DNA from 2 places in the Allobosea sp. GW822-FHT03F07 genome. Region 1 is predicted to be linked to the other one. Evidence: predicted binding sites of a transcription regulator. Region 1 holds the regulator's gene; the other holds the start of a gene.
What was found. Region 1 encodes HrcA, which represses chaperone genes, less so after heat shock. Its sites were predicted from a motif close to GTTAGCACTCNCNNNNNGNGAGTGCTAAC; they were not measured.

Region 1 (7,285 bases):
TGCGCCTTGATGGTGATGCCGCGCTCCTTCTCGATATCCATCGAGTCGAGGATCTGCTCGCTCATGTCGCGGGCCGCGACCGTGCCGGTCTGCTGGATCAGCCGGTCGGCCAGCGTCGACTTGCCGTGGTCGATATGCGCCACAATGGAAAAGTTGCGGATGTTGTCGAAGGACTTCGTGCTCATGCGCGGGCCATAGCAGCGATGCCGCATCGCGCCAAGCGTCGCGGTCACAGGATGAAAGCATGCAGTCGCTTCGTATCTTGACTTTCCATGATATTGGATTTTTTCTCTCCATTATGGAGACGATGCCCATAAGCGACGACACGGACCTGGATCGACGCCTCGGCGCGCGCCTGAAGGCGGCACGTTTGCGGGCCGATCTGACGCTGGATGCGCTCGCCCAGCGCACCGGCGTCAGCCGCGCCATGATCTCGCGCGTCGAACGCGGCGAATCGAGCCCAACCGCAGCCCTCCTCGTGCGATTGGGCTCGGGGCTCGGGCTGACGCTTTCGGCGCTACTGGAAGAAAGTGCCGGCGGCGGCCCCTTGGCGCGGCGGGCGGAACAGGCCGTCTGGCGCGATCCAGCCAGCGGCTATCTGCGCCGCAACGTCTCGCCGCACGGCACCGGCTCCGGTTTCGAGGTCGTCGAGGTGGTCCTGCCGGCGGGCGCGCATGTCGAACTCGACAGCGCGAGCGGGGCGCCACCGCTCGACCAGCAAATCTGGGTGCTGGAGGGCGCGCTCGAGGTGACGCTCGGCGAAACCGTGCATCCGCTCTCCACCGGGGACTGCCTGCAGATGCATCTGCGCGGCAGGATCGCCTATCGTAACCGTAGCGCCGCCCCGGTGCGCTACGCCGTCATCCTCGCCGCCAGCCGCGGCAGCTTTCCGGACAATGCCTGATGACTTCGACACACGCCATCGACACGCTCGACACAGAGGCCGCGCGCGCCGCCATCCCCGCGCTGACCGAGATCCTGCGCGACTGCGTCGCCAACGGCGCCTCGGTCGGCTTCATGGACTGGAACACGCACGCTGACTACGCGGCGTTCTGGAGCAGCGTCGCGGCCGAGGTCGAGGCGGGCCGCACGATCCTCTTCGCCGCGCGCGATGGCAACGAAATCGTCGGCACCGCCCAGTTGCAGCTCATCGGCAAGCCGAACCAGCCGCATCGCGCCGAGATCGCCAAAGTTCTAGTGCATTCGCGCGCACGTCGGCGCGGGCTCGGCGAGGCGCTGATGCAGGCGGCCGAAGCCGCCGCGCGGCAGGCCAAGCGCGACCTGTTGGTGCTCGACACCGACGAGAACGGCGCGGCGCGGCGGCTTTATCAGCGGCTTGGCTGGACGGAGGTCGGCACCATCCCGCGCTATGCGCTGATGCCGGACGGCCGCGATTGCGGCTCGACCTTCTTCTACAAGGCGCTGGCCTGAGCCCGGCGCTCAGCCCTCGGTCTGCGCCTGGCGGAAATAGGGCTCGACCTCGCCCTTGAGCTTCACCGTCATCGGATTGCCGAAGCGATCCTTGGCGTTTCCGGCGGTGAGGCGCACCCACCCCTCGCTGACGCAGTATTCCTCGACATTGGTCTTCTCGACGCCCTTGAAGCGCACGCCGATGTCCCGGGCGAGCAGTTCCTCGTTGTAGTAGGGGCTGTTCGGGTTCGAGGAGAGGCGGTCGGGAAGGGTATCGGTCATCGGATAAAGCCTTGGACTGCGGAATCTTGCGGCGGACGCCGTGTTGCCGGGACAGGTAGCGCGATCCGGCAGCGATGCCAAATCCGGCTGTCCGGCGCGAAGGAGCGCGGCGCTGCGGCCGGAGCTAGGAGGTCCGCGCGGGCTCCGAGAACAGCAGCTTGACGAAGCTGCGGAAGGCCAGCACCTGCCGGGTCAGGCGGCTCGGATCGCCCAGCGTCTTCGACATGATGATGCCGCCATCGACGACGCAGGAGAGCATATCGGCGAGGTCGTCGAGATCGACCGGCTCGCGCGGCGGGTGGACCGCGGCAATCTCGCCAAAAATGCTCCGGAAGCGGGCGTTCCAGCTGCGGACCGATTGGGCGGTCAGTTCGCGCACCTCGCGGTCGAAAAGGCGCTCCTGATAGCAGATGCTGGCGATCAGGCAGCCGGGATGGCCGTTCGGCAGGTCGGACATCACCTCGGCGAGGAGCTTGAGCGAGATCAGGAAGGCCTGCAGCGGATCCTCGGAGAGCTCGCGACCGCGGGCGAAGATGTCGTCAAAGAGCTGGTCGTTGCTCGCGACATAGCGCTTGAGCATTTCGCGGGCGAGTTCGTTCTTGTCACGGAAATGATAGAAGAAGCCGCTCTTGGTGATGCCCGCCTCGACGATGACCTCCTCGATCGAGGTCGCGCCGAAACCCTTGGCCAGGACGCCGGCCTCGGCAATGGCGAGGATGCGGTCGCGCGTCGCGATGCCCTTGCTCATGGCAGGACCTCCGAAAAACTGTACCGCCGGTGTGGTTTTTCCTTGCGGGAAGCCTAGCACGAGAGGCCTTCGACACGCCACGGTCGACTCAAGACACTGGATTCAAGACACTTTTTGGGCGCGAGACCAAGCCGTACCACGAGCTTTCTAGCCGCTCGGGGCGGCATTGGAGATAACCGGCGCGTTCCCGCCGGAAGGCAAAACGCCGGGGCGGGTGTCAACAATTCGGGAGCGACATTCATGGCCAAGCCTTCCTACGCCAAATATCGCCACGCCCTTCCACAGATGCATGGCGGGCTCTTCCTCAGCGACGGCGGCATGGAAACCACCCTGATCTTTCATGAGGGGCTCGAACTGCCGCATTTCGCCTCGTTCGTCCTGCTGGCGACCGAGGACGGCAGGGCTCATCTGACCGCCTACTACGAAAAGTATCTGGCGATCGCGAAGGGCCGCGGCGTCGGCTTCGTGCTCGACAGCGCGACCTGGCGGGCCAATCGCGACTGGGGCGAGAAGCTCGGCTACGGGGCTGACGCTCTGAAGGCAGCGAACCAGGCTTCGGTCGCGCTTCTGGCTGGGCTGCGCGCCCGCTGGGAGACGCCGTCGATGCCCTGCGTGATCTCGGGGGCGATCGGGCCGCGCGGCGACGGCTACAAGGCCGGCTTCATGGATGCGAGGACGGCGCAGGATTATCACAGCGAGCAGATCGCCAGCTTCGCCGAGTCGCAAGCCGACATGGTCGCGGCCTATACGATGAACACCGTCGAGGAGGCGATCGGCATCGCGGAGGCCGCGAAGGCGCATGGCATGCCCTGCGCCATCTCCTTCACGGTCGAGACGGACGGGCGGCTGGCCAGTGGCCGATCCCTGCGCGAGGCGGTCGAGATCGTCGACGACGAGACCAGCGGCGCGCCGCTCTACTACATGATCAACTGCGCCCATCCGACGCATTTCCAGCATGCTCTGGAGGCCGGCGAGACCTGGGTGCAGCGCGTGCATGGCATCCGCGCCAATGCCTCGACGCGCAGCCATGCGGAGCTGGACGAGTCGGAGACGCTGGACGAGGGCGATCCGGTCGATCTCGGCCACCGCTATCAGGCGCTCAGGCGCAACTTCCCGACGATGCGCATCCTCGGCGGCTGCTGCGGCACCGACCACCGCCATGTCGCGGCGGTTTGCGAGGCTTGCGTTCCGCCGGTGGCACTGAGCGCCTGAGAACCGGGCGAAGCGGCCTCGTCAGCGCCCGCTATCGAGTAGCCGGCCGACGACCTTCGCCGTATAGTCGACCATCGGCACGATGCGGGCATAGTTCAGCCGCGTCGGGCCGATGATGCCGACGACGCCGACGATGCGCTGCTCGGCGTCGCGGAAGGGGGCCGCCACCATCGAGGAACCGGACATCGAGAATAGCTTGTTCTCGGAGCCGATGAAGATGCGGACGCCGTCGCCGGCCTCGGCGCGCGACAGGAGGTCGATGACGTCGGTCTGCGTTTCCAGGTCGCCGAAGAGCAGGCGGATGCGCTCGAGATCCTCCTGCGCCTTCAGATCCTCAAGCAGATTGGCCTGGCCGCGCACGATCAGGTGGCGATCGGAACTCGGCCCCGAGGAGGTCGCGATGCCGCTCTCGACCAGGCGTGCGGTCAGCGCGTCGAGTTCCTGCTCCATCTGGGCGCGATGCCGGGCGATCTCGTCCCGTACTTCGCCGAGCGTCTTGCCCATGATGCGGGCGTTGAGGAAATTCGCGGCTTCCGTCAGCGCCGAAGCCGGCAAGCCGGCGGGCAGAGTCAGCAGGCGGTTCTCGACCGTGCCGTCATCGGCGACCAGCACGACCAGCGCCCGCGCCGGATCGAGCCTCACGAACTCGATGTGCTTGAGGCGCGCATTGGCCTTGGTGGTGACGACGACGCCGGCGCCGCGCGACAGGCCCGAGAGCAATGCCGAGGCCTCGGTCAGCGTGCCGTCGAGCGTCCGCCCGGTCGCGGCCGCCTTCATCTGTGCCTCGATGCGGGTGCGCTCGTCGGCGGTCAGGTTGCCGACTTCCATCATCGCATCGACGAAGAAGCGCAGCCCCCTCTCCGTTGGAAGGCGCCCCGCCGAGGTGTGCGGCGCATAGATCAGCCCGGCCAGTTCGAGATCGGTCATGACGTTGCGCACAGTCGCAGGCGACAGCGACATCGGCAGCAGACGGGCGATGTTGCGCGAGCCGACCGGCTCGCCGGTGGTGAGATAGCCATCGACGATCTGGCGGAAGATCTCGCGCGATCGCTGGTCGGTCTCGATCAACCCGCTGGGGGATTCGGGACGCGGCGTGTGGGCGCTCATTTCAGCCGGAAAGACGGGTTCGACATGCGGGTTATTGTCCGCTCTGGCCTTCAAAGGATCAAGAGGCAAGAAGGGGCGCGGCCTTTCCGTCGTGCTCGCCCTTGTGGCGAGCACGTCTTGAACACAGGCCTCGCCAGACAAAGACGTGGATGGTCGGGACAAGCCCGACCATGACGACGCAGGGAACCAAGCCCCCAACCTTGCCGCCCCTCGCGCAACCGCCTACAAGCCGCCGACCCAGGACAATCAGGATCTTCCCATGCGACCCTCCAAACGCGGCGCAGACGAAATGCGCAAGGTGACGCTCGAACGCGGCGTCGTGCGCTATGCGGAGGGCTCCTGCATGGTGACCTTCGGCGAGACCAAGGTGCTCTGCGCCGCGACCGTCGAGGAGAAGGGCCCGCCGTGGCTACGCGGCACCGGCAAGGGCTGGGTCACCGCCGAATATTCGATGCTGCCGCGCGCCACCCATGAGCGCACGCGCCGCGAGGTCACCTCGGGCAAGCCATCGGGCCGCACCCAGGAGATCCAGCGCCTCGTCGGACGGTCCTTGCGCGCCGTGGTCGACCTGACCGCGATCGGCGAGCGCCAGATCGTCGTCGACTGCGACGTCATCCAGGCGGATGGCGGCACGCGCACCGCCTCGATCACCGGCGCCTGGGTCGCACTGCACGATGCGCTGAAATGGATGGAGGGCCGCTCCATGCTGAAGGGCTCGAACCCGCTCAAGGACCATGTCGCGGCGATTTCCTGCGGCATCGTCGCCGGCAACCCGGTACTCGACCTCGACTATGTCGAGGATTCCGGCGCCCAGACCGATGCGAATTTCGTCATTACCGGCTCGGGCGGCCTCGTCGAGGTGCAGGGCACGGCCGAGGGCGCGCCTTTCTCGGAGGAGGAGCTGATGGCGCTGCTCAAGCTCGCCAAGGGCGGGGTCGGCAAGCTCGTCACGCTACAGAAGGCTGCGGTGGCCTGAGATGAGCGGGCATCGCCTCCTCTCCGGCAAGGTCGTTCTCGCGACCCATAACAAGGGCAAGCTCGTCGAGATGCGCGAGCTGATGGCGCCCTACGGGATCGAGCTCGTCTCGGCCGGCGAGCTCGGCCTGCCCGAGCCCGATGAGACCGGCCACATGTTCGCTGAGAACGCCGCCATCAAGGCTCATGCTGCGGCCAAGGCCAGCGGCCTGCCGGCACTCGCCGACGATTCCGGCATCTGCGTCGATGCGCTGGACGGCGCGCCCGGCCTGTTCTCGGCGAACTGGGCCGGGCCGGGCAAGGACTTCAAGCCTGCCATGGCGCGCGTTCTCGCCGAGATGGCCAAGCGCGGCGCGACTGCGCCCGAGAGGCGCCGGGCGCATTTCGTCTCGGCCTTGGTGATCGCCTGGCCGGACGGACATGAGGAGTTGTTCGAGGGCCGTGTCTTTGGCACGATCGTCGACGAGCCGCGCGGCGACAAGGGCTTCGGCTACACTCCGATCTTCAAGCCGGATGGCTTCGAGAAGACTTTCGGCGAGATGACCACTGCCGAAAAGGCGGGGGCGGGCGAGGCCCTCTCCCATCGCGCGCGCGCCTTCACGTTGCTGGCGGCGGCCTGCTTGCGGAAACCCACATGACAACCGGGGCCGCCCTGAGCAAGCGGCCTGCCGCGATCCTACATCCCACAGCGGATGCGGGCTTCGCGGTCTATGTGCATTGGCCGTTCTGCCTGGCCAAATGCCCCTATTGTGACTTCAACAGCCATGTCCGCCTGCAGCCGCCCGATCAGGCCCGCTATGTCGCGGCGTTCCGGCGCGAGCTGGCGCACCGGGCCGCGCTCGCACCCGGCCGCACTGTGTCCTCGATCTTCTTCGGTGGCGGCACGCCCTCCCTGATGGCGGGCCGCACCGTCGGCGCGATCCTCGATGCGATCGGCGAGTTCTGGGCGGTCGACCCCAATTGTGAGGTCTCGCTGGAAGCCAACCCGACCAGCGTCGAGGCCGGGCGCTTCCGCGATTTCCGGGCGGCCGGTGTGAACCGGGTTTCGCTCGGCGTGCAGGCACTGAACGACGCCGACCTCAAGGCGCTGGGGCGGATGCATTCGACGCAGGAAGCGCTCGACGCCGTCGCGATCGCGCGAAAATATTTCGAGCGCTATTCCTTCGACCTGATCTATGCCCGCTCGGCCACGCAGACGCCGGCTCTGTGGCGGGCGGAGCTCGAACTGGCGATCAGCCATGCGGCCGAGCATCTTTCGCTCTACCAGCTCACCATCGAGCCCGACACGATGTTCGAGCGGTTGTTCAGGGCCGGCAAGCTCGCGATCCCCGATCACGAGGCGGGCGCTGCGCTCTACGAGATCACGCAGGAAATCACCGCCCGGCACGGCCTGCCCGTCTACGAGATCTCGAACCATGCCAGGCCGGGCGCGGAGTGCCGGCACAACCTGGTCTATTGGCGCTATGGCGAATATGCCGGCGTCGGCCCCGGCGCCCATGGCCGGCTCGTCGCCGCCGAGGGCCGCATGGCGCATTCGACCGAGAAGCGGCC
Region 2 (7,285 bases), on a different contig from region 1:
GCCGCCATAGCCGCCACGGCGAGCAGAACCGCGCCGCAGTCGCGCCATGGCGGTAACACCGGCAGCAGTCGCAGCGCCGCCACCGCAGTGATGACGAGCACGGCCAGGAAGGCCGCCGTCTGCGCCGCGGCATAGAAGATGGGGGACGACGACGCGAACACCACGACGATGGCGACGTTGGCGCCAAGTCCGATGATCGCCGCGAGCGTTGCGACAAGGGTGCGCTTCTCGATCAGGAAGGCCGGATAGAGACCCGCCTGAAAGATCGCGATCGCGACGAAGCCCGGCAGCAGCGGCGCCATATAGGTCGAGAAGCGGCCCTGGAAACTCGGCGGCACCAGCAGGCGGTCGAAGGCCGGTAGCGCCAGTGCGAAACCGATGACGGCCGGCAGCGCCACGGCGAGCACGATGACGATGTTGGCCGCGATCCGTTTCTGCGCCGCACGCCGTCCCCGCGTCTCGTCGAGGCGGATCACCTGGCGTAGCAGCACGATCTCGAGCGCCGCACCGAGCGTCCCGAACAGACGCAGGCCCATGTCGGAGGCCAGAGAGAAGTAGCCAGCCTCGGCAAAGCCATGCCCACCGGCCAGCAGCGAGCGGTTGAGCAGGGGAATCAGGGAATAGATCGCGTTGCCGGCGACGATGGGCAGGGCATATTTCGCGAAGGTCCAGGCCACATCGCGGCGCGCCATCGCGACGGAAAGCGGCGCATCGGCCAGGGTGCGGCGCACCGAGACGAGCGCCACAACCGCGCTAAGAAGTCCGCCCAGCAGCACGACAGTCGGATTACCCGTCAACCAGGCGCCACCGACCATCAGGATCAGTGCCAGCACGTTCTTGACGATCACCAGCCGGGCATAGGCGGCATCGAGGAAGCGCGCCCGTGCGATCGCACCGTGGTAGTCGAAAAGGCCGGCGCCGATGCCTGCCAGAACGGACGCGGCGAGCATCGTCGCGGGCATGCGGAAATCTACGCCCGCGACGATCGCCGCCAGCAGGAGAGCGCACAGGGCCATGCTGACGCCGGCGACGAGGAGATCGAGCGTCGAGCGGATCTCGGGCTGCGTCTCGCGCGCACTCAACGAATAGAAGCGCACCGTCGAGAGCCTGATCCAGTCGAGCATCGCGGTGTTGACGAGGACGATGATGGCCGCGCCGATGGCATAGCGGCCGAACTCCGCCGGGCCGAGGAAAAACGCGATCAGCAGGCCGAGGACGAAGTTCAGCCCGGCATTGACGACGAAGGGCAGCAGGACCGTCATCTCGTCTCTGTCATGTCGTACGAAGCATGGCGCCGATGCGGCGGGTGGCTATATGCGACTCAGGCGCGCGGTGTGAACCTGCCGCCACCATGGCCTAGTCGGCCCTCCGGCGTTTTCCAAGGGGAACCACCTGCGCTGTGCCTGGCGCCGCGCTGCGCAGGGCGGAACCGGCGGTCGATGCTGCACTTGCTCTGCTGCGTTGACCGCATGGGCAGATCGCGGCCTGGCCCTATCGCGCGGCCGGGATTGGCCCTAATCGATCGGCCATGACCAGCCCACAGCTTCCGCTCCGCCCGGCCCGCGACAACGACTCGGAACCGCTCGCGACCCTGATCGCGGCGAGTTTCGCCGAATATCCGAACTGCCATTTCGTCTGGGACGAGTTCCCGGAGTTGCGGAAGCCTGCGAGTGCGTTCACCGCGAAGGGAGGGCGGCTCTGGGTCGCGGATGCGCCGAATGGCGGCATCGCCGGTTCGCTCGGCGTCGCGCCTGTCATTGGCCAGAACGCGGTCGAGATCACCAAGGTCTATGCCGACCCGGCCTTTCGCGGGACCGGGCTGGCACAGGCGCTCTTCGCGAAAGCCGTCGCCTTCGCGCAGGCAGGCGGCTTCGCCGAGATGATGCTCTGGTCGGATACGCGCTTCGCCCGCGGCCATCGCTTCTACGAGAAGCTCGGCTTCCGGCGCTGGCCGGGCGAGCGCTACCTCGCGGACGTCTCCGCGACCTGGGAATATCACTTCCGCCTGAACCTGCCGCCGCGAGGATGACCATCGGCCCGGCCTTCCGCGCGGTGCTCGGCATCGCGCTGCTCACCGCCATGGATGCGGTGGTGAAGGCGCAGATGCAGGCGCATCCCTTCATCGTCACGCTCTTCATGCGCTTCGCCATGGGCGGGCTCTGCGCGCTCGTCGTGCTCGCCTTCGTGCGCCCGCCGGCACCGACGCGCGCCAGCCTGATCGGCAATGCCATCCGGGTTCCGGTGGTGGTGCTGACGGCCGGCAGCTTCTTCTATTCGTTGTCGGTCCTGCCGCTGGCGGAGGCGCTGACGCTCGCCTTCCTCGCGCCGGTTTTCGTCGCGCTGCTCGGCGGCATCCTGCTCAAGGAGCGGATGGACGGGCGCATCTTCCAGGCGCTCGCTTTCGGCGTCGCCGGCATGCTGGTGATGGTCTGGCCGCGCCTGCAGGGCCATGTCAGCGGAGCCGGCCTCGGCGTCGCCGCCGCGCTGTTCTCGGCGGTCGCCTATGCCTTCAACCTGATCCTGCTGCGGCGGATCGCGATGAAAGAGCATCCGGCGATCATCGTCGTCTTCCAGAATTGCGGACCAGCGCTGCTGCTCGCCATCCCCGCCGCGCTGAGCTTCGTGCCGATGACGGCGAAGGACCTAATGGTCTATCTCGCGGCGGGCGCGCTCGGCGTCGCCGGGCACCTGACGCTGACCTCGGCCTTCGCCCGCGCAGAGGCCTCGCGGCTCGCCCCGCTGGAATACACCGCGCTGATCTGGGCGAGCCTGCTCGGCTATTTCGTCTTCGAGGAGGTGCCGCTGATCACTACCTATGCCGGTGCGGTGCTGATCGTCGCGGGGGCGATCGCGATCAGCCGGCGTTAGCCTGCCGCCTTCACCGGGAAGATCATGCAGGTCTCGGTGCCATGCGCGAGCAGCTTGCCGCGCTCGTCGACGAGGCGGCCCTCGCTGGTCGCCACAGTGCCGCCGCGATGGATCAGCTTGCCCTCGCAGCGCACCGTGCCGCTGCCCGGCATGACCGGGCGGACATAGTTCACCTTCATCTCCAGCGTGGTGTAGCCCTCGCCGGCTTTCAGCGTCGCATGGGTCGCGCAGGCCATGGCGGAATCGAGGATCGTCGCGGTCCAGCCGCCATGGATCGTCCCGAGCGGGTTGAAGAAGCGCGCCGAGGGGCGGCCGACGAAGACCACCCTGCCCTCCTCGACCTCGACGAGGTCGAAATCCATCGCATCAGCGAACGGCGGGCCGGGATGTTGGCCCTCGATCATCCCGCGCAGGAAATCGAGACCGCTGCCGGCCAACAGCGTTTCCCGCGTGACCACTCCGACTTCGCGCGCCATCTCTCCTCCACTTCACTCGATGTGTAGATACACGATAAGAGGCAGGCGGAGGAGCGGTCAAGCCGGTGTCATGATGTCCCGCGGGCGACCCGACGCAGCGCCTTCAGCCGGTCGCGCGTCTCGGCCCAACTGTCCTTGCCGAGCCCGCCTTCGATGCGATCCTGCGCCTTCCGCCAATGCGGGATCGCGGCCTCGATCGCGGCCCGCCCCTTGGCGGTCACGGCATAGATCGAGGCGCGCCCCTTGCACTCGACCGGCTCGATCAAACCGGCCGTCACGAGCAGTTGCAGGTTGCGCGTCAGCGAGGTCCGCTCCAGCGCGAAGCGGTCGGCGAGTTCGGTCACGGAGCGCCAGGCGCCGGTACTGAGGGCCGAGAGCAGCACGAACTGCGTGATCTTGAGCCCGGTTGGCCGCATCGCCTCGTCGTAGGCGCGCGTCACCGCGCGCGCCGTCATGCGGACATGCAGCGCGACGCAGGCGCGGGCGATGTCATCCAACTGCGGGCCAGGGCCGGAGGGGTCGGAGCCGGCCAGATCGGACCTGGCATGAGCGGGCGCATCTGTCGTCATTCCGCCATGCTAGCGTGTTCGAACGCCGACGCCAGCCAGCACCGCCACGGCTGACGGATTCACCTTTCGTGGGGATCGTTTCTTGACTCACGGCGGGCACGCGCCTATCTCCCGCCCATCCGTTGGCACTCGCATGACGAGACTGCTAACAGATGCCCATCGCGGGTCCTTCAGAGGCCTGCATCGAATTCTACCGAGAGGAAGACAGAACCATGAAGTTCCGTCCTTTGCATGACCGCGTCGTGGTCCGCCGCCTTGATGGCGAAGAGAAGACCAAGGGTGGCATCATCATCCCTGACACCGCCAAGGAAAAGCCCCAGGAGGGCGAGGTGATCTCCGTCGGCCCCGGCGCTCGTGACGACGCCGGCAAGCTCGTCGCGCTGGACGTCAAGAAGGGCGATCGCGTCCTCTTCGGCAAGTGGTCCGGCACCGAGGTCAAGATCGACGGCCAGGATCTCCTGATCATGAAGGAATCCGACATCATGGGCGTCATCGGCTGAACGCCTGAGACCCCCTTTCCCGACATCTCATAAGGAGTTGCTCTCATGGCAGCCAAAGACGTCAAGTTCTCCACCGATGCGCGCGACCGGATGCTGCGCGGCGTCGAAATCCTCGCCAACGCCGTCAAGGTCACGCTGGGTCCCAAGGGCCGCAACGTCGTGATCGACAAGTCGTTCGGCGCTCCGCGCATCACCAAGGACGGCGTCACCGTCGCCAAGGAGATCGAGCTCGCCGACAAGTTCGAGAACATGGGCGCCCAGATGGTGCGCGAAGTGGCCTCGAAGCAGAACGACGCCGCCGGCGACGGCACCACGACCGCGACCGTCCTCGCCGCCGCCATCATGCGCGAAGGCCTGAAGTCGGTTGCCGCCGGCATGAACCCGATGGACCTGAAGCGCGGCATCGATCTGGCCGTCGAGGCCATCGTCGCCGACCTCAAGAAGAACTCCAAGAAGGTCACGTCCAACGCGGAAGTCGCGCAGGTCGGCACCATCTCGGCCAATGGCGACGAGTCGGTCGGCAAGATGATCTCGACCGCCATGCAGAAGGTCGGCAACGAGGGTGTCATCACCGTCGAGGAGGCCAAGACCGCCGAGACCGAACTTGACGTCGTCGAGGGCATGCAGTTCGACCGCGGCTATCTCTCCCCCTACTTCATCACCAACTCCGAGAAGATGGTGGCGGAGCTCGAGGACCCCTACATCCTGATCTTCGAGAAGAAGCTGTCGTCGCTCCAGGCGATGCTGCCGATCCTCGAGGCCGTCGTGCAGACCGGCAAGCCGCTGCTCATCATCGCCGAGGACGTTGAGGGCGAGGCTCTCGCCACCCTCGTCGTCAACAAGCTCCGTGGCGGCCTGAAGGTCGCGGCCGTCAAGGCTCCGGGCTTCGGCGATCGCCGCAAGGCCATGCTCGAGGACATCTCGATCCTGACCGCCGGCCAGATGATCTCGGAAGACCTCGGCATCAAGCTCGAGACCGTGACCCTCCAGATGCTCGGCCGCGCCAAGAAGGTGCGCATCGAGAAGGAGAACACCACGATCATCGACGGCGCCGGCAAGAAGAAGGACATCGAGGCACGCGTTTCGCAGATCAAGGCGCAGATCGAGGAGACCACCTCGGACTACGACCGTGAGAAGCTGCAGGAGCGCCTGGCCAAGCTCGCCGGCGGCGTCGCGGTGATCCGCGTCGGCGGCGCGACCGAGGTCGAGGTCAAGGAGAAGAAGGACCGCGTCGACGACGCCCTGAACGCGACCCGCGCTGCGGTCGAAGAAGGCATCCTGCCGGGCGGCGGCGTCGCCCTCCTGCGCGCCCTGTCGACCGTCAAGTCGATCAAGACCGCCAATGACGACCAGAAGACCGGCATCGAGATCGTCCGCAAGGCGATCATGGCCCCGGCCAAGCAGATCGTCGACAACGCCGGCGATGACGGCGCGGTCGTGGTCGGCAAGCTGCTCGAGTCCAAGGACTACGCCTTCGGCTACAACGCCCAGACCGGCGAATACGGCGATCTGGTCAAGGCCGGCATCATCGACCCGACCAAGGTCGTGCGCACGGCGATCCAGGACGCGGCTTCGATCGCCGGCCTGCTCATCACCACCGAGGCGATGATCGCGGAGCTGCCGAAGAAGGACGCCCCGATGCCCCCGATGGGCGGCGGCGGCATGGGCGGCATGGACTTCTGATCCAGCCACCCTTCGCTCCTGCGAAGACATGGGAAGGCCCGGCGCAAGCCGGGCCTTTTCCGTTTTGGACCTCGTTACCGAGTGCGGGCGGGTCCGCTCACGGCCTATCCCACGGATGACAATTTGCTCATCTTGACGGCTTGCCATTGAACGGCCGCATCCGGTGCGACATGGTCGCGCTCGCGGCCATCGCCGCGATTCAAGATCTGATCAGGAACTGCCGATGCGCCCGTTGAGTTTCGCCGTCGCCGCGCTCGCCCTCATTGCCCTCATCGCCGGACAGCAGAGCGGAGCCGCCGGTACGATCGGCATGGGCGTGGTCGGCGTCCTGCTGGCGCTGGCTCTCTACCGCTCGACCGAGATCGACTTCTTCCTGAAGATTTTCTCCGGCATCTTCGGCACGGAATATGTCGTCTTCGGCGCCGGCGCTCTGCTGGCGCAGGGCGGCTACTGGCCGCAGGACTGGGCGGCGGCTGCGCCGCCGACGAGCCTCGCCACCACCGTCGCCGTGTTCGGCATCCTGATCTATGCGATCTCCTTCGTGCCGGTGGTGCAGCGCATCGCGCGCATCTCCTCGCCCTATTTCCTCTCCGGCGACGCGACCGAGGCCAATCTCTGGCTGCTGGGCCGCTACCGGGTGAAGCTCGGCCATTTCGCGATCGCGCTGATCGTCTTCCTAGTCGTGCTGAATCAGGCGCAGGTCGGCATCTCGCTGCGGCTGAACTTCTTCTATCGCGACTTCTACAACGCCCTGCAGGAGAAGAACGCCGCGGCGTTCTGGGAGCAGTTGCTCTGGGTCTTCTGCATCTGGGCCGCGATCTCGGCCATCTCGAGCCTGATCGAGATCGTCGCCCAGTCCGTGCTGCTGATCCGCTGGCGCGAATGGATGGCCGACGAGTACAGCCGGCGCTGGCTGCAGAGCGGCACGCATTATCGCATCTCGCTGGCCGGAACCGCCGACAACCCCGACCAGCGCATCTCGGAGGACACGCGCTCTTTCCTGAACCAGACCTATTCCTTCTCGCTGACCATGCTGACGCAGGTCTCGACGCTGGTTTCGTTCTCGATCATCCTCTGGAACATCCCAGTCGCGATCACCGTTCCGGGCACGGATCTGGTCATCCCCGGCTTCATCTTCTGGGCCACGCTGATCTATGCGGCGGTGGCGACCTGGATCACCCATCTCATC

Region 2: the regulator HrcA is predicted to act here: its motif matches at 4,035-4,063, upstream of groES (co-chaperone GroES).

Annotation. Positions count from the first base shown of each region.
Region 1 covers NZ_JBXAND010000004.1:86,150-93,434, reverse strand. The annotation lists gene lepA (translation elongation factor 4) at 1-185, opposite strand, end outside; gene AC1RMY_RS14280 (helix-turn-helix domain-containing protein) at 308-904, shown strand; gene AC1RMY_RS14275 (GNAT family N-acetyltransferase) at 904-1,431, shown strand; gene AC1RMY_RS14270 (DUF3297 family protein) at 1,441-1,692, opposite strand; gene AC1RMY_RS14265 (TetR/AcrR family transcriptional regulator) at 1,817-2,440, opposite strand; gene AC1RMY_RS14260 (homocysteine S-methyltransferase family protein) at 2,681-3,652, shown strand; gene hrcA (heat-inducible transcriptional repressor HrcA) at 3,674-4,759, opposite strand; gene rph (ribonuclease PH) at 5,019-5,735, shown strand; gene rdgB (RdgB/HAM1 family non-canonical purine NTP pyrophosphatase) at 5,737-6,372, shown strand; gene hemW (radical SAM family heme chaperone HemW) at 6,369-7,285, shown strand, end outside.
Region 2 covers NZ_JBXAND010000003.1:376,463-383,747, reverse strand. The annotation lists gene AC1RMY_RS13195 (lipopolysaccharide biosynthesis protein) at 1-1,262, opposite strand, end outside; gene AC1RMY_RS13190 (GNAT family N-acetyltransferase) at 1,529-2,029, shown strand; gene AC1RMY_RS13185 (DMT family transporter) at 2,026-2,868, shown strand; gene AC1RMY_RS13180 (PaaI family thioesterase) at 2,865-3,344, opposite strand; gene AC1RMY_RS13175 (MarR family winged helix-turn-helix transcriptional regulator) at 3,413-3,913, opposite strand; gene groES (co-chaperone GroES) at 4,126-4,413, shown strand; gene groL (chaperonin GroEL) at 4,459-6,096, shown strand; gene AC1RMY_RS13160 (ABC transporter ATP-binding protein/permease) at 6,320-7,285, shown strand, end outside.